Regions from separate parts of the Bacillus sp. JZ39 genome, predicted to be linked through region 2. Evidence: predicted binding sites of a transcription regulator. Region 2 holds the regulator's gene; the other holds the start of a gene.
What was found. Region 2 encodes NrdR, which represses ribonucleotide reductase genes. Its sites were predicted from a motif close to AACACNATATATNGTGTT; they were not measured.
Positions count from the first base shown of each region.

Region 1 (15,392 bases), 910 kb from region 2:
GATACAAGCTGTCGACTTTGCCGATCGCGGCAAAAAAACAGCGAACTTCCACGTCCTAAGGGAGTCGGCAATGCCTGCCCTCTTGACCGAGAACGGCTTCATTGATACCGTTGCCGATGCAAATAAGCTGAAAACGAGCAGTTTTATTCAAAGCTTAGCGAGAGGACATGCAAACGGGCTGGAGCAAGCCTTTAACCTTAAAAAGACTTCCAGCTCAGGGTTATATAAGGTTCAAATCGGCGCATTTAAAGTCAAAGCGAATGCCGACTCGCTAGCAAGTAAAGCCGAAGCCAAAGGTTTTGACTCGATTGTCCTATTAAAGGACGGATTATACAAAGTGCAGATTGGCGCATTTTCATCCAAAGACAATGCAGACACCCTCGCTGCCAGAGCGAAAAATGCCGGCTTTGACGCTATTGTGATCCTAGAATCATAGCCGAGACGGGGACGAGCGTCTCATAAAAAAACCCGGCTCCTCATCACGAGAAACCGGGTTTTTTTATTCAAGGATATCGACAACAAACTGTGACCATGTTTCCAGACGGTTGTAGATGTCATCCTGTTTTAATTCAGAAACTTTCATCCATTTACCCGCAATTTGTTCTTTCTCCTTCACTTCCACTTGTGCGCCAGGCTTTAATTGAAGCGCAGAAAGAATACCGATATGCACTTTGCCAACACTGTTTTCATCATCATTGATCAATCCCAGTGTGACAATCGCCTGTTTATCTTCTTCATTTATTTGCAGTTCTTCCTCAAGCTCACGGTCTGTGTTCAGCTTTAAGACTTCAGCAAATGAAGCTGCCCCTTCGATGGCGTTCATATGACCGCCAAAGCCGAGAGAAAGCTTGTTGTGCAGTCGTGATTCACCGCCGCCAGCCAGCCGCTCGTAAAGAAAAACTTCATCTTCACGCTTAATGACGACATAAGGTATCGGCTGCTTGAAACGCGGATCTTCTTCTGCGTCCCCTCTTCTCATTTCACGATAGGCCGCTTCAATCTGAGCCATGATTTCGGCTACTCTGCTATCTTCATTGTACACGCCCTGGAAGGTTAAGCTTTCTTTCTTAAACACATCATCGCGCGGGGCAACTAAAATCATTTCGTCCATTTTTCCCATGGGTACTGCGTCCTCCTCATTTGAACCTTCAAGCCGAAAAGAGCAGATATTATATCTGCTCTTTTTCATCTTCAAAATAAAAGTCATCATCTTTGAGCGGCTCAACTGTCGCTTTTTTATAGCCATTTCCCTTCATAGAGAAGAAGTCATGTGATTTTGTTTTTGTGTTTAATCCGTTTAAAACGATCGGATTAATATCTTCCTCTTCGAAGTATGGATCAAATCCAAGATTCATCAGCGCTTTATTCGCATTATAGCGGATGAATTTCTTTACATCGTGTGAGAGTCCGACTTGATCGTACAAGTCCTCTGTATATTCAAGCTCATTTTCATATAACTGATTCAGAAGGTCAATCGCAAATTCACGAAGCTCTGCTTTTTTCTCTTCTGTCTGTTTATTATAAATTTCCTGAGCAAGGAGACCGACATACACGCCGTGAATCGCTTCGTCACGAAGGATCAGGTTAATGATCTCACCGCTTTGCATCAGTTTTCCTTGTCCGTAGAAATATAACGGATAATAGAAACCGCTGTAGAAGAGGAAGCTTTCCAGATAGACGGAAGCAACCATCGCTTTGAACAGTGAAATTTCATCATCTTTTTGAATGGCTTTGTAAAGCCCGACAATCATTTGCGCTTTTTTCTGCAAATATTTATTTTGTTTAACCCATTCAAATACTTCATTGATCGTTTCAGTCGGTGCAAGGGTCATGAAAATATTAGAGTACGACTTCGCATGGACAGCGTTCTCCATCATCGCCATAAAGTTCAGCACCGCTTTCCGCTGGTGGCCATCTACGTGTTCAGCCACGATCGGCATCCCCGTATTCCCCTGCTCTGTATCAAGAAGCGTAAGTCCGGCCAGTACCTTCATATAAGTATCCTGCTCATTTTTCCCGAGGTACTTCCATGTGAGAAGATCTCCGTTTAAAGCAATCTCTTCCGGAAGCCAGAACTGTTTCACGTTTTGGTTATAGAACATTTGGGTAAAATCGTCTTCATGCTTTGACCAGTTTGCTGCGTCATAAATTTTTGTCACTATAAACTCTCCTTTAATCAAACAACACAAGAAAGGCAGCTGTCTTGCCCAGTATCTTTCGTTCTTGCATAGTAAATGGTTTTAATTCCTCTATGATGTGCATACAGATCGATTCGGTTTAAATCACGGGTCGTCATTGTGTCTTTTAAGAACAATGTAAAGCTGATTCCCTGATCAATGTGCTGCTGGATAGTGGCGATCATATCCACAACCTTGAACATGTCCATATCGTAGGCTTCTTTATAGAAGAACCAGTTATTAGATGCAAGCCCAGGCATTGGGTAGTACGTTTTTGAGTTGCCGTATGTTCGTTCTTCAATCCGTTCCATAATCGGCATAACGGACGCCGTGCTTGATTGAACGTATGAGATAGAGCCTGTCGGCGCAATGCATAATCTGTAGCTGTGATACATGCCGTGTTCAGCCACAAATGCTTTTAGCTTTTTCCAGTCCTCTGTCGTCGGGATATGCATACCTTGAAACAGATTAGCTATTTTTTCATATTTCGGTGAGAAATCAGTAGAAACGTATTTGTCAAAGTATTCACCTGTCGCATAGGTTGAGCCTTCATATTGATCAAACGTTTCACCCTTCTCTTTTGCGATTTCCGCAGAACGCTGGATGGAGTAGAAGTTCACCATCATAAAGAACGTGTTTGCAAAGTCACGCGCTTCCGGACTTTCATACGCAATGCCGTTTTGCGCAAGGTAGCCGTGAAGGTTCATAGCACCGAGGCCGATTGATTTCATCGCTTTGTTTGCCCGTCTTACAGCAGGCGCATTACGGATGTCAGTTGTTTCAGACACGTGTGTTAAAGAGTCTGTCGCAAGTTTGACTGTCTTTTCGATTGATTTATGCTCCATGACATTGAGAATGTTAAGCGAACCCAGGTTGCAGGAAATATCCAGACCGATTTCATCTTCTTCATCATAGTCTGTGTATGAAGAAACTTGAGATGCCTGCAGCACTTCAGAGCAAAGGTTAGAAAATTTGACCTTGGAAATATGGTTATTCGCATGCACTTTATTGACGTTATCTTGGAACATGATGTATGGATAACCTGATTCAGAACGAAGCATCGCCAATTTTTCAAGCAGTTTCCGCGGGTTGATTTTTTCCTTTTTCACCCGAGGGTTGTCGACAAACTTGTCGTACATTTCGTTCATGTCCATCTCATCCATGTGCTGGCCGTACTCTTTATAAATCGTGTGCGGGTAGAATACATAAGCCGCTTTGTCCTCGCGTGCAAGCTCAACGAACTTATCCGGAATGACAACACCGATCGAAAGCGTTTTGACACGCACATCTTCATCCGCAGAAATCTTTTTCGTATCAAGAAAATCATTGATATCGCGGTGGAAAATGTTTAAATACGCCGCGCCGGACCCTTGTCTTTGTCCCATTTGGTCAGCGTAACGGAACGCGTTATCAAGAAGCTTCATGACGCCTACAACGCCTTTTGTCGCATTCTCAACATCTTTAATGGCTTCACCTTTCGCGCGAAGCTTGGACAGGTTAAGAGAAACCCCGCCGCCAAGCTTAGAAAGCTGCATGGAGATATCGATTGCTCTTGAAATGTCATTTAAAGAATCATTAACTTCGAGCAAGAAGCAGCTCACAAGTTCACCGCGGCGTTTTCTGCCGGCATTCAAAAATGTCGGTGTGCTCGGCTGATATTCTTGATTGATCATCAGGTTTACATATTCTTTTGCTTTCTCAGTGTCGCCGTTAGCGAAGAACAGCGCAACAATTGAGATCCGGTCCTCATAACGCTCGAGGATTTTTTTCTTGTCATTCGTTTTCAAAGCATAGTCATTATAGAATTTAAACGCACTCATGAAGGAAGGAAAACGAAACTTCTTAGCGTAAGCTGTCTTAAACACTTCTTTAATGTCTTCAAAAGAATAAAGGCTTAAGAATTCCTCTTCGTAGTATTGATTTTCAACCAAATAATCCAGCTTCTCTTTTAAATCGTGAAAGAAGACTGTGTTTTGATTGATATAATCTACAAAATAGCTATGTACAGCCTCTTTATCCTTATCAAACTGGAATTTCCCATCTTTTTGGATCATGATTTCGTTATTTAACTGGATCCATTTTGGCACTTGATTTTGTGACAACTCTTTCTACCTCCTGAGTAAACAATTCAACGTCTTTAGATGTGCCGCTGAGTTCAAATTTGTGCAAGATCGGCACCTGATATTGTCTTGAAATGGTATCGGCGCTTTTTGCAAAGTTATCGCCCCATACTTTGTTGCCGCTCGCAGCGACTCCTAATAAGAGATGGGCGTATTTTTCGAGAAATGATTGTGTTGATGCCGGTACCTGGCCGAAGTTTGTCGTGTAGGTGACCAAAACAAACGGAGTGTCCACGTGGTCCATTTCGTCCACCTTGCGTATCTGCTGAAAGCCTGTTTTATTCACAAACCGCTGAACATTCCCTGTTTTCGAATCAAATATGATTTGTACCACGTTTTATCACGACCTATCAAAAAATATGAATCTCTCATCACTAACACTATATATAGTATACTACCCTCTAGCAAAAACACAATATATAGATTCGTTTTTATGAAAAATTCATATTTTGATCAAATCAGGCAAATGGGCAGACTCATTAGGGCCCAAAAAAGAGAGCAGAACGAGAATCATCTCTCGTCCTACTCGGGGTGTCGTTTTTAGCCGATGTATATCATAACATGAAAAAAAACTGCTTAGTAGTCTAGATTTTTTTTTCTTAAGCTATCACAGCATTTTTCGCTCTCTACTGTTTCTTCTATTTCAACATCCGCGCCGATCTCTTCTAAAACCGCCTTCAAAGCAGTGATAATTGACGCTTCTCTGATTAATTCTTTTCCGTTCACAATGATACTTGTTCCGTATTCATAGCAAGAATCATCTTCGCAAATTTCTTCCCAATGATTCACGATCACTTTATGCTTCATGTTTTCACCCTCTGTTTGATCTGTGTCTGTATTTAGTTTAGCGGCTGGCATCCGCTTTGTAAATTCGAATGCTTGTGAATTTTATTCAAGCTCATCATCCGCGTATTCTTTCTTCAGCTTTACCTCATTGCGGGACTCATTATACTCATAAATTTTGATATAGCCGTCCTCCATAACGCCAAAATGGTTATGTTCAAGTGGAAACGAGGTGGGCTGAGGCGTTTCATAGTCTGAATTGCCGCTGTCTGTTTCAATAATGGTATCTTGATTCCCGCACGCCCCGAACAGTAAAAAGACAGCTATCCATACAAGTGCAATCCTGATTCGTCTCAGTTCTGCTTCACTTTCAAACAAGGTCGATCACTCCCAAATTCATTTTATACATAATATACCATTTTTACTTCCGTATGTTGTTCTCATAAAAAAAGACCATGCCTTGGCATGGTCAGCTTACAAAAAAAAGCTTGGAGCAAAAGTGGATGAATGTTAAAAATGGCCGCCGGGAACCCCCGGCAGCCTTTCCTCATGTCTTGACATGGCATTTTTTGATCTATTCGAGTTCAAGCTGGACGTTTTTTTGCGGCGCAAACGTTGAGATCGCATGTTTATATATAAGCTGCTGCTTACCTTCCGATTCCAACAATACGGTAAAGTTATCAAAGCCTTTCACCTGGCCCCGCAACTGAAAGCCGTTCAGCAAAAAAACAGTGACATACGTATTTTCTTTCCGGATTTGATTCAAAAACTGATCCTGAATATTAATCGGTTTCATGTTTCGTCCTCCTTGATTCTCTATATCATACAGTTTCGATTAAAGTTCGAGTTTTCCTGCTATATGTGTGAAAATTTCCTTTTTTTTCAGCTCCATATCAACAGGCGGTGTCATATCGAACCATGTGACCTGCATTTTGTTGCGAAACCACGTCAACTGGCGTTTCGCATACCGCCTCGAGTTCTGCTTTAGCTGTTCGACAGCATCGGAAAGTGTCACAAAACCGTCAAAATATGCATACAGCTCTTTATAGCCTATCGCCTGTATTGATTGACAGTCTCTCACGTTCTTGTCGTATAAGCGTTTCACTTCCGGAAGAAGGCCTGACTGCATCATCATATCGACCCGCTGATTAATTCTTTCGTAGAGCGTGTCTCTATCCATTGTCAGGCCAATTAACACTGCATTGTACAGAAGTTCTCGTTTTTGTTCCTTCAAATGCTGGGACATCGTTTTTCCGGACGTATGTAAAATTTCCAGTGCGCGAATGACTCTTCTTGTATTATTCGGATGAATCGCAGCTGCTGCCTCGGGATCTGCTGCAGCAAGTTTGGCATGAAGAAAGTCAGCGCCTTCCCGCTCAGCAGCCATTTGCATGCTCTCTCGAAACACGGGATCATTTGCCTCTTCCGTAAATGTATAATCGTAAAGCACAGATTGTATATAAAGCCCTGTACCGCCGACAATCATCGGAAGCTTTCCTCTATTTGCAATCTCGCTGATTTTATTTCTTACTAAGCTTTGATAATCGGCAGTAGAGAAAGAGTCTTGGGGATCTAAAATGTCAATCAGATGATGGGGCACTCCCTCCATCTCCTGTTCGGTAATTTTAGCTGTTCCAATATCCATCCCTTTATAAATCTGCATCGAATCTCCGCTGATAATTTCCGCGTTTAAGGATTTGGCTAGCTGAATACTTAAATTGGTTTTCCCCACTGCCGTCGGTCCGACTAAAATGACAACGGGCTGCTTCGTATTATTCAATATGTATCACTCTCTTTTATAAATCTCCCCCCATTATAGCATTCAACATGGACAACCACCTATCCATTTTGCCCTTTTTTTGCATCGGTAAACATCCTTCTACCAGCCGAGCGGCTCATTGCCGACAATTTCCCTTGTCTTTCCTTTCAGGGTATGACGATGCGTTTTTCTTCTGTCATCTCCGGGATCGTACACAACCCCTCCGTACTGGATCTCAATCGGCTCGTTATAGGCCAGATACGTCGTTTCTTCGATTTCATGATAATGTGTGCCATCTGCTAAGGGAATCGCCGGTCCTGAGATTCCGTAATACCGATGAAAATGGCCGTTTTCAAATGAAGTGATCCCTGTATAGTAATGTGTATGCTGATCGGTATTTGATCCGTTTGCCGGCTGAGTAAACCCTTCGATGAGATGATAATGGCCCTGTTCTCTCGTTGTTTTGACATGATAAGCATGTGCGTGGGGCGGTGCTTTTGACCAGTCAGACTGATACAGGCCCAATGTGTTCACATCCTCCTTTTCCTCGATTCGCCCAATCAAATCCGGGCAGGGTGAATACACTGCATCATCTACACTTTATTACAGGAGGAAAGAAAACATGAACGAGTTAGAGCATTTCAGCCCTGAAGATACAAGAATATTTGGAAGGCCGTTCGGATTCGGGAGACCATTTGGGTTTGGAAGACCGTTCGGGTTCGGTTACGGGTTTGGAAGACCCGGATTTGGTTATGGGTTTGGCCGGCCATTCGGATTTTTTGGAGGACCGTTTATCGGCGGCCTTGCAGGCGGGCTTATAGGAAGCGCTTTATTTAATCCTTATTTGTATGGCGGATACCCCTATTATCCGTATGCCCCGTTCCCTTTTTATTATTAAACGCACAAGACCCCTTAAAAAGGGGTCTTTTTAAGTGTGTGAAAATGAATCTCTTGACTCATACATAGGCATACACTAATATTTTTCTAGCTGAAGTTTTTTCTAATCTAAAAATATAGTGAGGAGAATTCATGATGTTGATAGGATATATATTCCTCACGATTGCCATATGTTCGGAATCGATAGGAGCAGCCATGCTGAAAGTATCTGATGGCTTCAAAAAGTGGAAGCCAAGTGCTTTGGTCGTTATTGGCTATTCCCTCGCCTTTTATATGCTGTCCCTGACTTTAAACCATATTCCCCTGAGCCTCTCCTATGCGACTTGGAGCGGGGCGGGCACGGTGCTGACGACAGTGATCGGAGTAAAATGGTTCAAGGAAGATCTGAATGCCAAAGGGCTTATCGGGATTCTTTTATTACTATCAGGGGTCGTGTTACTTAATTGGCAGTAAAGGAGTGATGAAGATGAGAGGATTGCTTTATTTGGCTCTCGCCATTGTATCTGAAGTGTTTGGGAGCACGATGCTGAAGCTTTCAGAAGGATTTACACAAGCCTGGCCCATTGCCGGAGTCATAGTCGGATTTCTTTCTGCTTTTACGTTTCTAAGCTTTTCTTTAAAAACAATTGACTTATCAAGCGCGTATGCAACATGGTCGGGCGTTGGTACCGCACTTACAGCAATTGTCGGGTTTTTGCTTTTTGGCGAAACCATCAGTTTAAAAGGTGTATTCGGTCTCACGCTTGTCATTGCAGGCGTGGTCGTGCTAAATCAATCGAAAGCCCACGCTGAAGATAAAAAACAGACGGCCTGTGAGTGACCGTCTGTTTTCTTTATTCTCCACCCAGTTTCACAGAGGCTTCAAGCTGCAGCTCGACATTTCCTTGAATTGCACGCGAAATCATGCATGACGACTCCGCTTTTTTACAAAGCTTGTGCGCCAATGCGACGTCGTCTTGTGAAGCATCATGTTTAAGCACGACAGAGGGACGGTGAATGATCTTTTTGTATGTAAAGACTCCTTTTGTGACGTCGACAATGCCTTCTGACTCCATCTGTAAGTCTTCTTTTTCCAGCCCGCTTCTCTCCATCATCGCTGCAAGTGTAATAATGTAACAGGTCGCTGCCGCCCCGAGAAGCATTTCATCTGGGTTGGTCCCTTCTCCCGGGCCATCCATTTCTTTAGGAATGGAAATCGATGTGATCAGGTTTCCGCTTTCGATCGTACCGACATCATTGCGGTTACCCGGCCAATTCGCTTTTAAATAAAAATGATGATCTGCCATTGTTTTGCCTCCTTTTTTATCCTATTTCAGTCTACTGATCTTCTCTTATTTTGTCTTCTGATCTGCTTGTTACGAATACTCTTTTTCCAGGACACCTTTGATCGCACTGACATAAGCATAAAATTCACTGTTCTTTGTGTATTTTCTATTTTTATAATAAAAATCATCAAAAAATGCTTCTCTCTGCTCACGGCTGATTTCCAGCTGGATACTTAGCCCCGTTTCCCCTTGGTTATTAATGTTTTCGGCATTCAATCCAGCAAGACCGCTTTTAGACGACGCTAACTCAGCGGAAAACCCTCTCCGCTCAAGGGCTCTCACAATCATTTTCGCCCGTTTTCGGTCTGTTCCCCCTACAAGCGTATTCTTGTTCTCTCCTTTATATCCGTGAAAAGCCACCACATATTGATGCTCCTTGATTTTCTTTTTTGCCAATGGCTCATCAAAGTTGGTGCTTGTAATGTGCAGCGTTTGGTTATCGTGGGACTTCAACCCTTCAAACAGGTATGTAGAGTATTCATTATTGAAATAACGAACAAGCTCACTTACTCCGCCTTCAATTCTTCCGCCATGCGGAGACATAATTAAGACTTTGCTTCCTTTTTTCTCATTATATGAAATATCGTAATCGGCTGGGCTCTCATTCTCTGCCAAGCTGCTGAAATTTGAATATGTATCTGGCTGATTTGATGGTTCTGGTTCCAATGAGTAATGAACATATCTCAAGAACAAGACAATGGCTAAGACTAATATGACATTTAGTAAAAATCTTCTCATGTTTAACTCCTTTCATAAGAATGGCGCGGTTCATTATATGAGGTTTAGCCAATAGGTTTTATCTTACCATTGTATACACAATATCATCAGTGAAAAAGTTCCCGGTTTCAAAAAATCAATTGATTGTCACGGTTATTAGCGGTTCATTTCAAATAAGAGTGAAAAAAGGTTGAGAGGAAAGACAAAAAAGGTAGGAACAACCTCACTTGGCAAATAAATGTATATAGGTTTAAGGAGGGTTTTAGTAACAGGCTGCCCGGTTGCTGAGACGGACAGCTGTTACCGGCCTGCAGAATAGAGATTTTGCTTATTTGTTCTCACAAAATCACAGGAGAGGATAGAGTCCAATAAAAATGTTCTGATCTGTTGTTTCGAAAAACAAAATGCTTTGATTTTCGTTTTGCTTTTCTGTCTCACAATAATCGTTCTTTTACTAATCGTTCCGTCTTTCTTCATATATATAATGCTGATTGGCATTTGGCTTTCCAAAGATCGGTGCAAGTAGAAATTCATACGGTTGCTCTCCCCTTCCCAGTTTGATATGATCACATTATAATACGAACAAACGTTCTTTTTCAATCCCCAATGATTTCCTCAACTTCTGAATCTATCGTATCTAATGCGAAAGATTCAGAAAAACAAACTCTTGTCTGTCTCTTATAGAGGACAAACAAACTTACCAAACCTATCATCTGTTCATAGAGTATACAGAGAACCTTATAATAGGAGGAAAATACATGTTTGGGTACTCTATGGTACAAATGGTGAGAGCAAATGCTCACAAGCTAGATTGGCCGTTACGGGAAACCGTATTGCAGCTTTACAAGCCCTTCAAATGGACTCCTTGCTTCTTGCATAAATTTTTCGAAACCAAATTGCAAAACAGAAAAAAAATGTCAGTCATTATCGAATTTGAGGAAGGCTGTCACGAGACCGGCTTTCAAATGGCTGGAGAGGTGCTGCAAAAAGAAAAACGCAGCAAGCTAAAAAGCCGCTTCAACAAAATCAATTGCTGCAGCGCGGAGGTTACTCCTTCAGCATTACATTCCCTTCTCTCTGAATGCAGCAATATCCGTAAAGTGTATTTAAACCGCGAAGTCAAAGCGCTTTTAGACACGGCAACCGAAGCAAGCCATGCGAAGGAAGTCGTCAGAAACGGGCAAACCCTGACAGGAAAAGGTGTTACTGTCGCTGTTGTCGATACAGGAATCTACCCGCATCCTGATCTAGAAGGCAGAATTATCGGATTCGCGGACATGGTCAATCAAAAAACAGAGCCGTACGATGATAATGGTCATGGCACACACTGTGCAGGTGATGTCGCAAGCAGCGGTGCATCCTCTTCCGGTCAATACCGCGGACCTGCACCGGAAGCCAATCTCATCGGCGTAAAGGTATTAAACAAGCAGGGTTCAGGAACGTTAGCAGATATTATAGAGGGTGTTGAGTGGTGTATTCAATATAATGAGGACAACCCCGATGAACCGATTGATATTATTAGCATGTCGCTCGGGGGCGATGCCCTTAGATATGATCATGAACAGGAAGATCCGTTAGTCAGAGCGGTTGAGGAAGCGTGGAGCGCAGGGATTGTCGTCTGTGTCGCTGCCGGAAACTCAGGCCCTGATTCGCAGACCATTGCAAGCCCGGGCGTGAGCGAAAAGGTGATTACAGTAGGTGCGCTTGACGATAACAATACTGCAAGCAGCGATGATGATACTGTCGCTTCCTTCTCAAGCCGCGGCCCGACAGTATACGGGAAAGAAAAGCCCGATATTTTAGCGCCGGGTGTTAATATTATTTCCCTTCGCTCTCCGAATTCTTATATTGATAAGCTCCAAAAGTCAAGCCGTGTAGGGTCTCAGTACTTTACAATGTCAGGAACCTCGATGGCAACACCGATTTGCGCAGGAATCGCAGCTTTAATTCTTCAGCAAAACCCGGATCTTACCCCCGATGAAGTAAAAGAGCTTTTGAAAAACGGCACGGACAAATGGAAAGATGAAGATCCGAATATCTACGGAGCGGGCGCTGTCAACGCAGAAAATTCCGTTCCCGGCCAATAAACATCATCAAAAGCCGGCAATTCTCTTTCAGCAGAACTGCCGGTTTTTTGTTTGAATATTCATAATCATAAGGTAAAATAATGGAAAATAGATGAAGGAAGTGAAGAAAGTGCCATATTATATCTGCAACACATGCGGTGTGCAACATGCACAGACTGTAGATCCGCCCAACTCGTGTCTGATTTGCGAGGATGAAAGACAGTATATTCATCCCGATGGACAAACTTGGACAACCCTTGAAGACATGCGTGAGAAAGGAAACCTTCAAAACATCCTCCAAAAGGAAGAAGAGCATCTTTACAGCATCAAAACTGAACCAGAGTTTGCGATTGGACAAACAGCCCATCTTATCCAGCATAATGGCTTCAATGTGCTGTGGGATTGCATGACATATCTTGACCAAAAGACAATTGACCAAATCAACGAATTAGGCGGTATTCAAGCCATCGCCTTGTCTCATCCGCATTATTACTCTACTCAGGTTGAGTGGGCTGAAGCGTTTCAGGCGCCGATCTATATCCATGAGGATGATAAAGAATGGGTGACAAGGCCAAGCAATCACATTCACTTCTGGTCAGGGGAAACGCTCAACGTAAAGCCGGGACTGGACCTTTACCGACTGGGCGGACATTTTAAAGGCGGTGCTGTTTTGCATTGGAGCAAGGGCAATGAAGGGAAAGGGTGTCTATTGACCGGAGATATCATTACGGTTGCGGCGGACCGAAACTGGGTCAGCTTTATGTACAGCTACCCAAATCTCATTCCCCTTCCCGCCTCCAAAGTTGAAGAATTAGCAGCCAAAGTAAAACCGCTTCAATTCAACCGGCTTTACAATGCTTTTTCTAAAGTTGTCAAAGAAAATGCCAGTGAAGCGGTCCAGCTTTCTGCCGTACGCTATATCAAGGCTCTCAACAGCGAATTGTTTCATACATAAAGAGTGAGGCGGCTCTTTTCCGTGTAAAAGATGCAGCAATTGGGAATAGTATCGTGTAAATCAAAAGGAGGAATATTGATGGCACACACGAATACACAGCTTTCTCAATGGCTGGAATCAAAAGTCGGCCAGACGCTTGATATTAGAAAAGGTGAATTGACCCATGATGAAGAGATATCAGACTTGGATCAGATTGTTCTCCACCTTCAAAAAGTGGCTATACGCAGTACGAATCATCCTGATGATTATGTTGCGAAAGAAGAGCTTGTTTTAGAAGGCGAAGGAACAACATTCACTGAGGACGGAAATGTACCGCTTCCGCAAAATGCCTATGAGATTCCTTTATTAGGTGACATTCATATTCACCAAGAAAACGAAGGATTGAAGGTCGTAACAGATCGTGCAGTATATACAATTGATATCCAGCACAGCTGACAGTCACTTTCATCAAAATAATACAGCGTAGCGCCTTTGAGCTTTCGTTCAAAGGCGCTGCTTTATATCGAGCCGTTTTTCACTTTTTTCGTTCTTCACCCTATTGAATGACTCCTAAAATAGATATATAGTTTTAGAGACAGGATTACATTTCAAATCATTCTGTTTTTTGTAAACTAATTCAGCAATTTGATTCATCTATTTACCCTATTAGGCGAGGAGAATGCAAATGGAAAAATTGATGTTTCATCCGCATGGTAAAGAGTTTCATCACAATCCTTTTTCAGTTTTAGGGCGATTTAGAGAGGAAGAGCCCATTCACCGATTTGAATTAAAACGGTTCGGAGCCACATATCCGGCCTGGTTAATTACCCGATACGATGATTGTATGGCCTTTTTAAAAGACAATCGAATTACAAGAGACGTAAAAAATGTGATGAACCAAGAACAAATCAAAATGCTCAACGTTAGTGAAGATATCGATTTTGTATCCGATCATATGCTGGCAAAAGACACACCTGACCATACCCGCCTGAGATCACTTGTTCATCAAGCATTTACTCCCCGAACCATTGAAAATCTGCGCGGCAGCATTGAACAAATTGCTGAACAGCTTTTAGATGAAATGGAAAAAGAAAATAAAGCGGATATTATGAAATCCTTCGCTTCCCCTTTGCCTTTTATTGTTATATCTGAATTGATGGGAATCCCAAAAGAAGATCGGTCACAGTTTCAAATCTGGACCAATGCGATGGTTGATACCTCTGAAGGTAATAGAGAGCTGACAAATCAGGCTCTTCGTGAATTTAAAGATTATATCGCCAAGCTGATCCATGACAGAAGGATAAAGCCAAAAGACGATTTAATCAGCAAACTTGTGCATGCTGAGGAAAACGGCTGCAAGTTAAGCGAAAAAGAGCTCTATTCGATGCTGTTCTTGCTCGTTGTAGCCGGCCTTGAAACAACTGTTAACTTACTCGGCTCAGGCACCCTCGCATTGCTGCAGCACATGAAGGAATGTGAGAAGCTCAAGCAGCAGCCTGAAATGATCGCTACAGCGGTTGAAGAATTGCTGCGATACACCTCACCTGTCGTTATGATGGCAAATCGGTGGGCCATTGAAGACTTTACATATAAGGGGCATTCGATCAAAAGAGGAGACATGATTTTTATAGGCATTGGATCGGCCAATCGCGACCCGAATTTTTTTGAGAACCCCGAAATATTAAATATAAATCGGTCGCCTAACAGACATATTTCTTTCGGTTTTGGCATTCATTTCTGCTTAGGAGCGCCTCTTGCCAGGCTGGAAGGCCACATTGCATTTAACGCCCTTCTGAAGAGATTTCCTGATATTGAACTTGCGGTTGCACCTGATGACATTCAATGGAGAAAAAATGTCTTTTTAAGAGGATTAGAAAGTCTCCCTGTTTCACTTTCAAAATAACATTCAAAACGCCCCCTTTTAAAAGAGGGGGCGTTTGTGTTTTCTCAGCGCTTCACCAATTCATCTGTTTCTTTTTCTTCCCTCGCTTCATGTTTCTTTCGGAAAGCCTTAAGGAAATTCGCATTCACTACTCCCCTGTTTGAATAAAGCTTTTCACAAAATTCTAACATGGCTGTTGACGCTTTCGGTTCGGTTAATATCATGAAGTGGTTGCTAGAATCGACATCCACCAGGTGGAAATGGGGAATTTGCCGCTCCCATTCCTCCCAATAGGCAGCTTGATCAAACGGTTCTTTTTCATTTGATAAAGTGAAATAAGTGTCTAAATCACCAAAGAAGGACCTGCTTTTGTTGCGGAAATAATAACATTTTACCGTCTCAGGATCAGGGAGAGGCTTAACAGTGTACGACTCCAAATCATAGGCGCGCTGTGTTTTCATCATTTGCTGAGCCTGCGCACGTATTTGCTTATTTGGTTTGTTTAGCCCTCGTTCTTTTGCCAAGTCAATCAACTCAGACAGGAATTCTTCATCCTCTAAGCTTATGTCCACCTCTTCACGGCTGATGAGAACATCCGTAAGCTTTTCCCGTTTCGCAATCGATGCCAGCATCGTATTAATTGTTTGCAGCATTGACGTTTTCATAGATGCCTCATTCTCTTTTGTCTCAGAACGATATGGGGAGTCAATCATCATCATGCTTTTGACAGCA
Region 1 covers NZ_CP096389.1:1,826,198-1,841,589, reverse strand. Annotated here, with positions in the region: gene cwlC (sporulation-specific N-acetylmuramoyl-L-alanine amidase) at 1-436, shown strand, start outside; gene M1D65_RS09280 (hypothetical protein) at 500-1,120, opposite strand; gene nrdF (class 1b ribonucleoside-diphosphate reductase subunit beta) at 1,170-2,159, opposite strand; gene nrdE (class 1b ribonucleoside-diphosphate reductase subunit alpha) at 2,177-4,279, opposite strand; gene nrdI (class Ib ribonucleoside-diphosphate reductase assembly flavoprotein NrdI) at 4,239-4,631, opposite strand; gene M1D65_RS09260 (hypothetical protein) at 4,874-5,104, opposite strand; gene M1D65_RS09255 (YmzC family protein) at 5,186-5,458, opposite strand; gene hfq (RNA chaperone Hfq) at 5,655-5,876, opposite strand; gene miaA (tRNA (adenosine(37)-N6)-dimethylallyltransferase MiaA) at 5,916-6,860, opposite strand; gene M1D65_RS09240 (YmaF family protein) at 6,960-7,373, opposite strand; gene M1D65_RS09235 (hypothetical protein) at 7,462-7,737, shown strand; gene ebrA (multidrug efflux SMR transporter subunit EbrA) at 7,872-8,189, shown strand; gene ebrB (multidrug efflux SMR transporter subunit EbrB) at 8,203-8,556, shown strand; gene M1D65_RS09220 (OsmC family protein) at 8,570-9,022, opposite strand; gene M1D65_RS09215 (poly-gamma-glutamate hydrolase family protein) at 9,092-9,799, opposite strand; gene M1D65_RS09210 (hypothetical protein) at 10,079-10,312, opposite strand; gene aprX (serine protease AprX) at 10,537-11,865, shown strand; gene M1D65_RS09200 (MBL fold metallo-hydrolase) at 11,975-12,799, shown strand; gene M1D65_RS09195 (hypothetical protein) at 12,878-13,234, shown strand; gene M1D65_RS09190 (cytochrome P450 family protein) at 13,464-14,681, shown strand; gene M1D65_RS09185 (beta-ketoacyl synthase N-terminal-like domain-containing protein) at 14,726-15,392, opposite strand, start outside.
Region 1: the regulator NrdR is predicted to act here: its motif matches at 4,674-4,691, upstream of nrdI (class Ib ribonucleoside-diphosphate reductase assembly flavoprotein NrdI).

Region 2 (15,392 bases):
GCCTGAGGGGGGCTCCGTGGCTATCAATGTAAAACCCAGAGAAAAAGACATTCAGATTGAGGTTGCCGATTCTGGAATCGGAATTCAGAAAGAAGAAATTCCGCGAATCTTTGAACGCTTTTACCGCGTAGATAAAGACAGAAGCAGGAATTCGGGCGGAACAGGGCTGGGCCTTGCGATTGTCAAGCATTTAATAGAGGCTCATGAAGGGAAAATTGATGTCACAAGCGAGCTTGGACGGGGAACTGTCTTTACCGTGACGCTGAAACGGGCCGCTGAAAAGTCCGCCTAATGTTTACAAAGGTTTAACAATATCTTCATGCACTGTTAAACCTATGCTGGTAGGATGTAGTAGAACCCCTTCATCCAAGGAGCCAATTTTGACGGCGGGAACCTATTTGTGTTCCCGTCCTTTTTTGTGTCTTCTCTTATAGTTCACGTATTTTCCTTTCAAATTGAACTTTGTTAAAATAAGAGGAGCTAATGACTATGTAAGAGATGAATGGAAGCCTGAGGCTTCTTAGGAGGAAATTGAATGACGGAACGAAAAAAATTAGTGCTTGTAGACGGAAACAGTCTGGCTTACCGGGCGTTTTTTGCATTGCCGCTGTTAAGCAATGATAAAGGTGTTCATACGAATGCTGTATACGGCTTTGCGATGATTTTGATGAAAATGCTTGAGGATGAAAAACCGACGCACATGCTGGTTGCGTTTGATGCCGGGAAAACAACATTTCGTCACGGCACATTTAAAGAATATAAAGGCGGCAGACAGAAAACCCCGCCTGAGCTTTCCGAACAAATGCCGTTTATCCGCGAGCTGCTGGATGCCTACCAGATCAGCCGCTATGAACTGGAACAATATGAAGCGGATGATATTATCGGCACACTGGCCAAATCGGCTGAAAAAGACGGATTTGAAGTTAAGGTTTTCTCAGGAGATAAGGATTTAACCCAGCTGGCAACGGACAAAACGACAGTTGCCATTACGAGAAAGGGAATTACCGATGTTGAATTTTACACACCGGAGCATGTCAAAGAGAAATATGGGCTTACGCCTGAACAAATCATTGACATGAAGGGTCTGATGGGCGATTCCTCAGATAATATTCCGGGTGTGCCCGGCGTCGGAGAAAAGACTGCGATTAAGCTTTTAAAACAATTTGATTCCGTTGAAAAGCTGCTGGAGTCCATTGACGAGGTGAGCGGAAAGAAATTGAAGGAAAAGCTTGAGGAGTTTAAGGATCAGGCATTGATGAGCAAGGAGCTTGCGACAATTATGACGGATGCTCCGATTGAGGTATCTGTTTCCGGCCTGGAATATCAAGGCTTTAATCGTGAACAGGTCATTGCCATCTTTAAAGATCTTGGCTTCAACACGCTTCTTGAACGGCTTGGAGAAGACAGTGCAGAAGCAGAACAGGATCAATCGTTGGAAGACATTAATGTCAAAACAGTCACAGACGTGACAAGCGATATATTGGTTTCTCCATCCGCATTTGTCGTTGAACAGATTGGCGATAATTATCATGAAGAGCCGATCCTCGGATTTTCGATCGTAAATGAAACGGGAGCTTATTTCATTCCGAAAGACATTGCCGTTGAGTCTGAGGTGTTTAAAGAATGGGTGGAAAATGACGAGCAGAAGAAATGGGTCTTCGACAGCAAGCGGGCCGTTGTCGCTTTGCGCTGGCAGGGCATTGAGCTGAAAGGAGCCGAGTTTGATACGCTCCTTGCGGCTTATATCATCAACCCGGGCAATTCATATGACGACGTTGCGAGTGTGGCTAAGGATTACGGCCTGCATATCGTTTCAAGTGATGAATCAGTTTATGGAAAAGGAGCAAAACGAGCAGTGCCGTCAGAAGACGTACTGTCTGAGCACCTTGGCCGCAAAGCGTTAGCGATTCAAAGCCTTCGGGAAAAGCTCGTTCAGGAGCTGGAAAACAACGACCAGCTTGAACTGTTTGAAGAGCTGGAAATGCCTCTTGCGCTTATTCTCGGCGAAATGGAATCAACTGGCGTCAAAGTCGATGTTGACCGTTTAAAACGGATGGGTGAAGAACTGGGTACGAAGCTGAAGGAATATGAAGAAAAAATCCATGAGATTGCGGGAGAGCCGTTTAACATCAATTCTCCGAAACAGCTAGGCGTCATCTTATTTGAAAAGATCGGCCTTCCTGTCGTAAAGAAAACGAAAACAGGCTATTCTACGTCTGCCGATGTGCTTGAAAAGCTGGCTGACAAGCATGATATTGTCGACTATATTTTACAGTACAGACAAATTGGCAAGCTTCAATCAACATATATCGAAGGGCTTTTAAAGGTGACGAGACCGGATTCGCATAAAGTGCACACGCGATTTAACCAGGCCTTAACGCAAACTGGCCGTCTCAGCTCGACTGATCCGAACCTGCAAAACATTCCGATCAGGCTTGAGGAAGGGCGGAAAATTCGCCAAGCTTTTGTGCCGTCTGAAAAAGACTGGCTCATTTTTGCAGCCGATTATTCACAAATCGAGCTGCGGGTGCTTGCCCATATTTCAAAGGATGATAATCTGATCGAAGCTTTTACAAATGATATGGATATTCACACGAAAACGGCAATGGATGTGTTCCATGTCGCTAAGGATGAAGTGACATCTGCGATGAGACGCCAGGCGAAAGCGGTCAACTTTGGCATTGTATACGGGATCAGCGATTACGGTCTGTCACAGAACCTCGGCATTACCCGGAAGGAAGCGGGAGCATTTATCGACCGCTATCTGGAAAGCTTCCAAGGCGTAAAAGCATACATGGAAGATTCAGTACAGGAAGCGAAGCAAAAAGGATACGTAACAACGCTTATGCATCGCCGCCGCTACATCCCTGAGCTGACGAGCCGGAACTTTAATATCCGAGGTTTTGCGGAGCGGACGGCCATGAATACGCCGATTCAAGGAAGCGCCGCTGATATTATCAAAAAAGCCATGATTGACATGGCTGCCAAGCTGAAAGAAAAACAGTTGAAAGCAAGGCTTCTGCTTCAAGTACACGATGAATTGATTTTTGAGGCGCCAAAGGAAGAAATTGAAATTCTTGAAAAGCTTGTTCCTGAAGTGATGGAGCATGCGCTTGCATTAGATGTGCCGTTAAAGGTGGACTTTGCATCAGGCCCATCTTGGTACGATGCGAAATAAACAGAGATAGGAAGTGATGGATGTGCCGGAATTACCAGAGGTTGAGACGGTCCGGCGCACTCTGACCGGGCTTGTAAAGGGAAAAACAATCAAATCGGTAGAGATCAGATGGCCGAATATCATCAAACGGCCTGCCGAACCGGAGGAATTTGCGCGAAAACTAGCAGGAGAAACGATACAGTCCATCGGAAGACGGGGAAAGTTTTTACTGTTTCATTTAGATCATTATGTTATGGTTTCTCACCTTCGAATGGAAGGAAAATACGGTCTTCATCAAGCCGAGGAGCCTGACGATAAACACGTGCATGTCATATTCACGATGACGGATGGAACCCAGCTCCGGTACAGGGATGTGCGGAAATTTGGAACCATGCACTTATTTAAACCGGGAGAAGAAGCGGGCGAGCTCCCGCTTTCTCAGTTAGGTCCGGAGCCGGATGCAGAAGAATTTACAAGTGCGTATTTAAAAGAACGGCTTGCGAAAACAAACCGCGCTGTCAAAACTGCCCTACTGGATCAAAAAACGGTAGTTGGACTCGGGAACATTTATGTGGATGAGGCTCTTTTCAGAGCAGGTGTCCATCCCGAGACAAAAGCAAATCAATTATCAGATAAAACAATCAAAACCCTTCACGCTGAAATCAAAAACACTCTGCAGGAGGCGATTGATGCGGGCGGAAGCACAGTCCGTTCTTATATCAACTCCCAAGGGGAAATCGGAATGTTCCAGCTGCAGCATTTTGTGTACGGAAAAAAAGACGAGCCATGCAAAAATTGCGGAACGATGATTTCGAAAATTGTCGTTGGAGGAAGAGGCACGCATTTTTGCGCAAAGTGCCAGACAAAAAAGTAGCATAATGCTTCATTGTCCAAGCTGTCGGTGCATATATCAGTAACTCTGGAATTGAGGATGCCATTTTCGAAACACGGATTTTTCACTTTCCCATATATATGATTGTGATGAATCCCGGGCATTTCACATCTGATACAAGAGCACCAACAGAAAGGAAGAAACGGATATGCAAATGGTTTCTATACTGCTGCTGGCGTTGGCTGTCAGCTTGGACAGTTTTTCAGTCGGATTTACGTACGGATTGAGAAAAATGAAAATACCGTTTAAAGCGATTTTGGTTATCGCCTGCTGTTCCGGTGCTGTCATGTTTATATCCATGCTGATCGGAAGCTTTCTCACGAAGTTTTTTCCTGTATATGTGACGGAGAAGCTTGGCGGTTTGATATTGGTTGGAATCGGTGCGTGGGTTCTGTATCAATTTTTCAAACCGGCAAAAGATAAAGAATACCTATTGCATGAAAAAACACTGCTTAATCTAGAGGTTCGGTCATTAGGAATTGTGATTCATATTTTGAGAAAACCCATGAGTGCGGATATCGACAAATCGGGTGTGATCAACGGAATTGAGGCGGTCTTATTGGGATTTGCCTTATCGATTGATGCCTTTGGAGCAGGTATAGGCGCAGCCATTCTCGGTTTTTCGCCGATTGTGATGAGCATCGCCGTGGCAATCATGAGCTCGCTGTTTGTATCAATTGGAATCAATGCCGGCCATTTTCTGTCTAAGTGGAAATGGATCGATAAAATGGCGTTTTTGCCGGGGCTTCTATTAATCACGATTGGGCTCTGGAAATTGTAAAAAGGAGTGGATCTCTTGACCTTAGTCATTGGTTTAACGGGAGGAATAGCTAGCGGCAAAAGCACGGTAGCCAATATGCTGATTGAAAAAGGAATAACAGTTATAGATGCAGATATCATTGCAAAACAAGCGGTAGAAAAAGGGATGCCGGCCTACCGGCAAATCATTGACGAATTCGGTGAAGACATACTGCTCTCAAATGGCGATATAGATAGAAAAAAGCTTGGAGCGCTGGTATTTACAAATGAACAAAAACGTCTCGCTTTAAATGCAATTGTTCATCCCGCAGTCAGGCAGGAAATGCTCAATCGCCGTGATGAAGCCGTTGCAAATCGGGAGGCATTTGTTGTATTGGATATCCCGCTATTGTTCGAAAGCAAATTGGAATCATTGGTTGATAAAATTATTGTGGTCAGTGTGACAAAAGAGCTTCAACTGGAACGTCTGATGAAGCGCAATCAGCTGACGGAAGAAGAAGCAGTCAGCCGTATCCGCTCTCAAATGCCCTTAGAGGAAAAAACAGCAAGAGCAGATCAAGTCATTGATAACAGCGGCACGCTTGAAGAGACCAAAAGGCAGCTTGATGAAATCATGAACAGCTGGGCATAATCAAAAAACACCGTTCATATTGAACGGTGTTTTTTTGCCATTAAAAATCAAAGTTGTCCGGATCAGGACCGACGCGCAAGTTTTCATTCAGTGCATCGATTCGGTTCATGTCACCCTGCGTTAATTCAAAGTCAAATACGCTTGCATTTTCTTTAATGCGGTGTTCCTTCGTTGATTTAGGAATCGTAATAATGCCATGCTGCAGATCCCAGCGCAAAATAATTTGTGCGACAGATTTATTATATGTTTGAGCGATGTCAGCCAATACAGGGTGATCCAGCAGCTGTCCCTGCATTAAAGGTGACCAAGCCTCCATCTGGATGCCCTGATTTTGGCAGTATCTTATCAACTCTTTTTGTGTGAGGCGCGGGTGAAATTCCACTTGGTTAATCATAGGCTTAATTTCAGCTGCCGTCATCAGATCTTCAAGATGGTGAATTTGGAAGTTGCTTACGCCAATCGCTTTGATGCGGCCTTCTTTATACAGCGTTTCAAGCGCTCTCCAAGCTTCTTTATACTTTCCTTCTACAGGCCAGTGGATGAGGTATAGATCCAAATAATCCAGACCGAGTTTGGACAGACTTGTTTCAAACGCGGCGAGTGTTTCTTCGTAGCCTAAATCCGCATTCCATACTTTCGATGTGATAAACAGATCCTCTCTTGAAATGCCTGCTTCTTCAATGCCTTCCCGAATCCCTTCTCCGACTCCAGCTTCATTTCCATAGATTGCTGCAGTATCAATACTGCGGTACCCGTGAACAATGGCAGTTTTAACTGCGTTTACCAGTTCAGATCCTTCTTCCACTTGGAACACGCCAAGGCCGAACCAAGGCATTTCTACCCCATTATGAAGTGTTGCTTTTGCTTGTAAATGTGTTGTCATGTTCATTTCCTCCTTTAAAATTGTCAGGCTTCCTGCCGATCTCGTTTTTCCATCAAGCGGCTCCAGCCTGTTAAAATGACTGCACCGACCACCATTAATCCGCCTATCCAAGCGGTATGAATCAATCCGATTGAATCGGTGATCACACCGCCAAGGTATGACCCAAGCGCGATCCCTGCATTAAAGGCAGCGATATTCATCGCGGATGCGACGTCAACTGCACTCGGGACATAACGCTCAGCCAGCATGACGACATACACCTGAAGGCCGGGCACGTTCATAAAGGCCAGCAATCCCATACAGAGAATGGTAATGAGCCCAGCTGCTTGATACGGGGCTGTAAATGTCAGTACGAATAGAACAATTGCCTGTACGATAAACATATAGAATAAAGCGGCAATTGGATTTCGGTTTGACAGCTTTCCGCCAATCATATTGCCGATAGCAATAGCTATTCCGTATCCGAGCAGAATCACTGCAACAGTCCCGGCTTTGAAGCCTGTTACTTCCTGAAGCAGGGGAGACAGATACGTGAACACAACGAATGTTCCTCCGTATCCAAGCGCTGTAATGACAAATAAAAGCAATAACCGGCTGTTTGTCACAAGCTTCAATTGATCCCGCATCGTTGTTTTCGTCCCTTTTCGTAATTTGGACGGTACAAGAATGCCATTTGTAATGAAAGCAATGATTCCGACGGCGATAATGACCATAAAGGCGAAACGCCAGCCGAACTGCTGGCCGATAAATGTCCCAAAAGGAACTCCGGTTACAGTTGCCACAGTGAGGCCGGTAAACATAATTGAAATCGCGCTAGCCCTTTTATCTTCCGGGACAATATCCGCTGCGATTGTCGAACCGATCGACATAAACACACCGTGCGAAAATGCCGATATCACACGTGCTGCTAGTAAAATCCCGATGCTTGAAGCGGTTGCTGCCATCGTATTACCGGCAATAAAAATAAACATGATCCAAAGCAATAGTGTCTTGCGTGACATGCTTGAGGTCAATGAAGTTAATATAGGTGCCCCAAATGTAACGCCGAGCGCATAAAGGGAAACGGTCAATCCTGCTGTCGTGACGGGAATATCCAGGTCATCAGCAATGAGCGGCAAAAGGCCGACACTGATAAATTCAGTTGTCCCTATTGCGAATGCACTTACGGCCAAAGCCAGTAGTGCAGGAATACTACTTTTATTGGCTGAAGTCATGATGTTCCTCCTTTGTAAGATGTGTTGTATGATTGAAATTCTGCCGAGTAAGCTATATAAATAAAAAAGAGCAGATTCAAATCAGCCGGCAAATGTGATTATGAAACATATCGTTAAGAAATAAAAGTACGTACTTTGAAGTGCTATAGTCACTTTTTGGTGCCTGTGAGGAGAATGGATTGTATGGAGAAGAAAAAATATAACATTTCTGTTGAAGCGACTCTTGAAGTGATTGGAGGGAAATGGAAATGCGTCATTTTATGCCATCTGACGCACGGAAAAAAACGCACAAGCGAATTAAAACGCCTAATGCCCAACATCACGCAAAAAATGCTGACTCAGCAGCTGCGCGAGCTGGAAGCGGACGGTGTCATTAACCGAATCGTATATAATCAAGTTCCTCCCAAAGTGGAATATGAGCTCAGCGAATACGGCCGCAGCTTAGAAGGAATTTTAGATATGCTGTGTGCTTGGGGAGCGAATCATATTAACAGAGTGTACGGGGATACATTTTCTGTGCTAGAAGAAAGTGTGCTCAATGATAAGTTAAAACAGGAATCATAAAGCATGAGGGCAGTCAGTGCGGAGCGCTGGCTGCTTTTTGGTTCTTACGCCTGATATTCTGTGCAAGAAAACATAAGATGCATCATAAATTAGCGTTATAATCGTTGATTTTTATCAATATGTACTGGCGAATTTGTTTTAATGTGTTATACTAATTTTAGATAGTAACAAATTAGGATGGCATAATTGATAAGGGGTGTCCAACATGAAGGTAAAAGTAGCGATCAACGGGTTTGGAAGAATCGGAAGAATGGTTTTTAGAAAAGCGATGTTAGACGATCAAATTCAAGTAGTGGCCATTAACGCCAGCTATTCCGCAGAAACGCTGGCTCATTTAATAAAGTATGACACAATTCACGGCAGATACGACAAAGAAGTTGTGGCTGGTGAAGACAGCCTGATCGTAAATGGAAAGAAAGTGCTTTTGTTAAACAGCCGTGATCCAAAACAGCTGCCTTGGCGGGAATATGATATTGACATAGTTGTCGAAGCAACAGGGAAGTTTAATGCTAAAGATAAAGCGATGGGCCATATAGAAGCAGGCGCAAAAAAAGTGATTTTGACCGCTCCGGGAAAAAATGAAGACGTTACCATTGTGATGGGCGTAAATGAGGACCAATTCGACGCTGAGCGCCATGTCATTATTTCAAATGCGTCATGCACGACAAATTGCCTTGCGCCTGTTGTAAAAGTGCTGGATGAAGAGTTTGGCATTGAGAGCGGTCTGATGACTACAGTTCATGCGTATACGAATGACCAAAAAAATATTGATAACCCGCACAAAGATTTGCGCCGGGCGCGGGCTTGCGGTGAATCCATCATTCCGACGACAACAGGAGCGGCAAAGGCGCTTTCGCTTGTGCTGCCGCATCTGAAAGGAAAACTTCACGGCCTCGCCTTGCGTGTCCCTGTTCCGAACGTCTCATTGGTTGATCTCGTTGTTGATCTGAAAACGGATGTTACGGCTGAAGAAGTAAACGAGGCATTTAAACGCGCTGCCAAAACGTCGATGTACGGTGTACTTGATTACTCAGATGAACCGCTCGTTTCGACTGATTATAATACGAATCCGCATTCAGCGGTCATTGACGGGCTTACAACAATGGTAATGGAAGACAGGAAAGTAAAGGTGCTGGCGTGGTATGACAACGAATGGGGCTACTCCTGCAGAGTTGTTGATCTGATCCGCCATGTAGCGGCACGAATGAAACATCCGTCTGCTGTATAAAATAAGGTCATGGACACATTTTAAAGAAAAAACCCTTAACAGCATATTTCTGAAAAAACGCACCTTGCAAATTAGACTTAAACACAGTATACTATTTTTCGTGAACTTCTTGCTTGAGACTGTTTCGGAATTACTTAAAGGGTTAGGACCTCTCCGGACTAACTTTCCCCCGTGGTAAATGGCCGACCCAGTTGTTGGAATTTCACTTTTTAATTCTTGTTAAGGGGGGTCCATGACTATGGAAACAATGGGGCGTCACGTTATCTCCGAGCTATGGGGATGCGATTTTGATAAGCTGAATGACATGGATTTTATTGAAAAAACGTTTGTAAATGCTGCTCTAAAATCAGGTGCTGAGGTGCGCGAGGTTGCATTTCACAAATTTGCACCGCAAGGCGTAAGCGGAGTTGTGATTATTTCTGAATCACACTTAACGATTCACAGTTTTCCTGAGCACGGATATGCGAGCATTGATGTTTATACTTGTGGAGACTTAGATCCTAATGTCGCTGCTGATTACATTGCAGAGGCATTACATGCTGATACAAGAGAAAACATTGAAATACCAAGAGGAATGGGGCCTGTGCAAATTAAACAGGCGCAAGCGAAAGTACTATAAAGTAAATTGCGAACACAAAGGGAGCTGAAGCTAGAAAGCCATTATGCGCTTTTTAGCTTATGCTCCTTTTATTTTTATAAAGAAACGAGAGTGTCAGCTTTTTCTTTTTTCATTTTTTTTGTAAAATAAGAAGGAGATTTTCACAACCACCTAATGCTATAGAAACAAATTTAACAACGGCTCTCCCGACAGATGCTGTCACATCTATTTTTAAAAGGCGGAGGCTGCCGAAAATACATTGCAGGGAACGATATAGTTGGGAGCTGATTTTATTGAAATGTCCTTCATGCCAGCATAACGGAACACGAGTCCTTGATTCACGGCCTGTGGATGACGGAAAGTCGATTCGCCGAAGACGCGAGTGCGAATCCTGCCACTACCGGTTTACGACCTTTGAGAAAGTGGAGGAAACCCCGCTCATCGTCGTGAAAAAAGAAGGTGTGCGTGAGGAATTCAGCAGAGAAAAAATGCTGCGCGGCCTCATAAAAGCATGTGAAAAAAGGCCTGTTTCACTCAAAACGCTTGAAGACATGTGCTTTGATATTGAAAAAGAGCTTCGCAATCAAGGCTGCTCCGAGGTGAAGAGTGAGCTCGTCGGAGAAATGGTCATGGACCGGCTGGCTAAGATTGACGAAGTCGCATATGTGCGGTTCGCGTCCGTCTATCGGCAGTTTAAAGATATAAACGTCTTTATCGACGAATTAAAAGACTTAATAAAGAAAGAGCGTTAAAAGAGCTAAGAGGATTCTTCTAGCTCTTTTCTCATGTGCAAAATTGGCATTTGATAGATATAAGAAACGGTGTAAAATGAAAGGTAGAAACAAATTCGGAAGGTTTGAGAATGTATGGCTGACTATTGGAAAGATGTACTGCCTGTAGACCCGTATGTGGTTAAAAGCAGATCGATGCTGCAGGATATTGACAGACAAATTATTACACAACTGTACCAGCCCTTAATCGGCCCTGTTGCATTCTCTCTTTATATGACATTGTGGGGAGAGCTTGAACAAAACCGTCTGTGGGGCGGAGAGTCCACACATAGACAGCTGATGGGGATGACACAGTCCAACTTAAAAACGATCCATCAGGAACAGGGGAAGCTCGAGGGCATCGGATTGCTGAAAGTATATATGAAAGAATCCGAGCGGCAGGAGCGCCTCTTTATATATGAACTCCTTCCGCCGCTCAGACCGAATGAATTTTTTGAAGACGGAATGCTGAATGTTTTTCTGTATAATAGAGTCGGAAAAACGAAATATCAGCAATTAAAACAATTTTTTACGCACCCGGCCATTTCAGAAGATGCGAAGGACATTACGCGTCCGTTTAATCATGCGTTTGAATCGCTGCAGCCGAGTGAATGGAAGCTCACATCCGATATGGAGGAAACGGTAAGGCTTGCCGAGGGGTCCGAGTATACTTCTGTCGGACAGTCTCCGTCCTACACCATAACGGAGGATGTATTTGATTTTGATTTGTTTTTAGCGGGACTTTCTGAGACGATGATACCGAGAAAAGCGATGACCCAGCAGGTGCGGGACACAATCAAAAAGCTTTCTTATCTGTACGGAATTGACCCTTTGCAAATGCAAAATGTTGTAATGAGCGCAATTGATGAGCGTGACGTCATTACGACGGAGGCATTAAGAAAAGCGGCGAGCGACTGGTATCAAATTGAAAGAAACGGACAGCTGCCCGATTTGGTGGAAAAAACACAGCCGATGCATCTGCGTGAAGGCGAAAAACCGGCAGAAGAGGATTCTCTGGATGGGAAGCTGATTGCATTGCTTGAGGCGATTTCCCCGAAGAAGCTTCTGCAGGACATTGCTGACGGAACAGAGCCGTCAAAAGCTGATCTGAAGATCATAGAAGAAATTATGTTCGAACAGAAGCTCGAGCCAGGCGTCACAAATGTGTTAATTTATTATGTCATGCTGAAAACCGACATGAAGCTGTCCAAAAACTATATCCAAAAAATCGCTTCGCATTGGGCACGCAAAAAGGTAAAAACGGTCAGGGAAGCGATGAAGCTCGCAATAGAAGAAAACCGCCAGTATCTTGAATGGGCTGAAGGAAAAACAAAGTCTTCGAAACGAAACCAAAAAGTGATTCGTGAAGAAAAGCTTCCTGATTGGATGACAGAAAAGGAAACAGCGTCTGACTCAGAATCCGGACAGCAGAAGCTGCATCCGCAGGATTTGGAAGAACAGAAGAAAAAGATGATGGAAGAAATGCAAAAACTGAAAAAATACTCTGCCTATTAAAGACAGAGATGCGGGGTGAAGGAATAGATGGAACCAATCGGCCGTTCCCTGCAGGGCGTAACCGGCAGGCCGGATTTCCAAAAACGTCTTGAACAAATGAAGGAAAAAGTCATGAAAGATCAAGATGTTCAAGCATTTTTGAAGGAAAACGAAGAAGTGATTGACCAAAAAATGATCGAAAAGAGCTTAAATAAGCTTTATGAATATATTGAACAAAGCAAGAATTGCTCCTATTGTTCGGAAGATGAAAACTGCAACAATTTGTTGGAGGGCTACCATCCGAAACTTGTTGTCAGTGGGCGGTCTATTGATATCGAGTATTATGAATGTCCAGTCAAACGGAAGCTCGACCAGCAGAAGAAACAAAAGTCTCTTATGAAAAGCATGTATATCCAGCAGGATCTTCTCGGAGCGACGTTCCAGCAAGTTGATATCAGTGACCCGAGCAGGCTCGCGATGTTTCAGCATGTTACAGACTTCCTGAAAAGCTATAATGAGACGGGAAAAGGGAAAGGATTATATTTATACGGGAAATTTGGGGTAGGAAAAACGTTTATGCTCGCTGCAATTGCCAATGAGCTGGCGGAAAAAGAGTACTCCTCCATGATTGTCTATGTGCCTGAATTTGTGAGAGAGCTTAAAAATTCGCTGCAAGACCAGACATTGGAAGAGAAGCTCAATATGGTAAAGACCACACCCGTATTGATGCTTGATGACATCGGAGCAGAATCAATGACAAGCTGGGTAAGGGATGAAGTCATCGGAACGGTGCTTCAGCACAGAATGTCCCAGCAGCTGCCAACGTTCTTTTCTTCTAATTTCTCACCTGACGAGCTGAAGCATCATTTTACGTATTCGCAGAGGGGAGAAAAAGAAGAAGTAAAAGCTGCAAGATTAATGGAGCGGATATTATATTTGGCTGCTCCGATCCGCCTTGACGGAGAAAACCGCCGACATCCATAATTGCTGTGGTTCAAAGGGGAAGGAACTGAGGGTATGAAACGAAAAACGGCTGTCAAATGGCTGGCAGTGCTTGCAGGTGCTGGTTTACTCTATTGGGGAAATAAAACGTATTTGAATGTATCGCCGAAAGAAATCAGGGTTTGGGTATTGTCGTTCGGAGTCTTTGCACCTCTGATGTTTATCGGGATATCCATCGTCAGGCCACTTGTTTTATTTCCGGTGTCTGTTATTTCAATAGCTGGCGGACTTGCGTTTGGCCCGCTTCTCGGCACGCTTTATACGTTAGTCGGTTCAATGTGCGCTTCAGCTGTTTCGTTTTTTGCGGCCGGTTTGTTTTCGGCGAAAAAGAACGGGCATTACGAAAGGCTTGAAGCCATTCAGAAGCAAATGGAGGATAACGGATTTTTCTACATCTTTCTTTTGAGAATCCTGCCGATCAATTTTGATTTCGTCAGCTATGCGGCAGGTCTTTCCAATGTCAAAGCGCTGCCGTATTTTGCGGCGACGGCTGTGGGTATCATTCCTGGGACGATTGCGCTTAATGTGCTGGGTGCGAGCTTTTTGGCTGGCAATCTGCCCGCTTTCTTTCTTGTCCTAGCTCTGTATATCGTGTTTATCTCGCTGCCATTCATCCTCAGAAAGAAAATGCAAAACTTGTTCCAAGAATCAAATTAAGATTTGCCAGTGACCTTTACGTCTATTTTAAAAACATCCCCCATATACTTGTAACAGATGCCGTAAGGGGGGACAAACATGCTTGAAATAATCTTTGAAGATGACCATGATGCAGCCGCTTTTTTACATCTCATTCAGCATTCGGACGATCGGAACAATATCATTGTCCGTGAAGGCATACGAAAAATCGGGATTGAAAAAGCGAATCCGGCTTTTCCTATTCAGCGTTTTATGGAGCCGATTCTGGTCAAATTTTTTTTGGAATGCAAAGAAGACGAGCATATGCTGTCATTGATTGAGGAAACTTATTGTTTCACGGACCAGGATGAACAGCAGCAAATCCTTCAGCTCGCACACAGTATTATTGAAGGTGAAGCAGACGATCTTCCGTTTGAGCCGCTGAAGCTTTCACGGAAACAATCTATTTTGGATGAACTCCAAACGATCTGTTTAGAGGAAGGAGTATTTTACATTCGCTCCTTTCAGACCTTCCGACTTGGATCATACTATAAGCAGCTGAGAGATATTACAGAAGCAGCGATTGATGAATATAAGATGGAACAGGAATATCAAAACTTTATTCAAACACTCAGAGACTATGTGAACGCCAAACAGCCGCGAATCAAAAAAGTGCATATTGTCCATGATGGTTCCTTTACATTATGGGAGCTGCGCTATGTGCCGGAACGGGAAAAAATGAAATACATAGACAGAAGATTTGTCCGGGATCATCCTATGTATATTGATTCTCATTTGCTCGCGCCGCTGATTTCCATTGCGCCTGATGAAGTCGTGCTTTATACCGACCAGCCCGAGCACATGATGGCAAGGACCATTCAAAACGTATTTCAAGAGAGAGTGGAAATGCTCCCGCTGCATGCTTTTACAGATGCAGAAATACCGGTGAAGCACTCGGAAGGATGAGGGCCGGCAGCCTGTCTATATAAGGCTGTCGGTTTAAAAAAAGGAAACGCGATCGTGTTGATTTTTTGGATTGAACAATTTATAATACATAGGAGATTAAGAAAGACACACGTATTGATAAGGACACGAAGGAATGATACCGGCTCAAAGAGAGGGAAGCCCTGGCTGCAAGCTTCCCAGCTAAGGACCATTCGCTTTACCGCCTTTGAACTTCAGCTGTGAACCTCTTGAAAAGGAACAGTAATGGCTGACGGGAACTCCCGTTACAGAGCTTAGAGCCGCAGGTGCCGTATTGGCTTTGCGGAAAAAAGGGTGGAACCACGATTCCGTTTATTCAACCTCGTCCCTTTCATAGGGGGCGGGGTTTTTATATGCAAAAAAAGGAGTGACAAAGATGTCAGATATGGTAAAAATCACATTTCCTGATGGAGCAGTCAAGGAGTTTGCGAAAGGAACAACAACAGAAGATATCGCGGCATCCATCAGTCCGGGATTAAAGAAAAAATCATTAGCCGGAAAACTGAACGGAAAAGAAATCGATTTGAGAACGCCGATCAATGAAGACGGTACAGTGGAAATCATTACAGAAGGCTCAGAAGAAGGTCTTCAAATTATGCGC
Region 2 covers NZ_CP096389.1:2,738,964-2,754,355, reverse strand. Annotated here, with positions in the region: gene phoR (sensory box histidine kinase PhoR) at 1-292, shown strand, start outside; gene polA (DNA polymerase I) at 536-3,178, shown strand; gene mutM (DNA-formamidopyrimidine glycosylase) at 3,201-4,031, shown strand; gene ytaF (sporulation membrane protein YtaF) at 4,198-4,830, shown strand; gene coaE (dephospho-CoA kinase) at 4,846-5,439, shown strand; gene ytbE (aldo/keto reductase YtbE) at 5,480-6,322, opposite strand; gene M1D65_RS14140 (MFS transporter) at 6,346-7,536, opposite strand; gene M1D65_RS14135 (winged helix-turn-helix transcriptional regulator) at 7,720-8,100, shown strand; gene M1D65_RS14130 (glyceraldehyde-3-phosphate dehydrogenase) at 8,306-9,328, shown strand; gene speD (adenosylmethionine decarboxylase) at 9,567-9,947, shown strand; gene nrdR (transcriptional regulator NrdR) at 10,220-10,678, shown strand; gene dnaB (replication initiation membrane attachment protein DnaB) at 10,793-12,211, shown strand; gene dnaI (primosomal protein DnaI) at 12,239-13,174, shown strand; gene M1D65_RS14105 (TVP38/TMEM64 family protein) at 13,208-13,849, shown strand; gene ytxC (putative sporulation protein YtxC) at 13,928-14,773, shown strand; gene thrS (threonine--tRNA ligase) at 15,168-15,392, shown strand, end outside.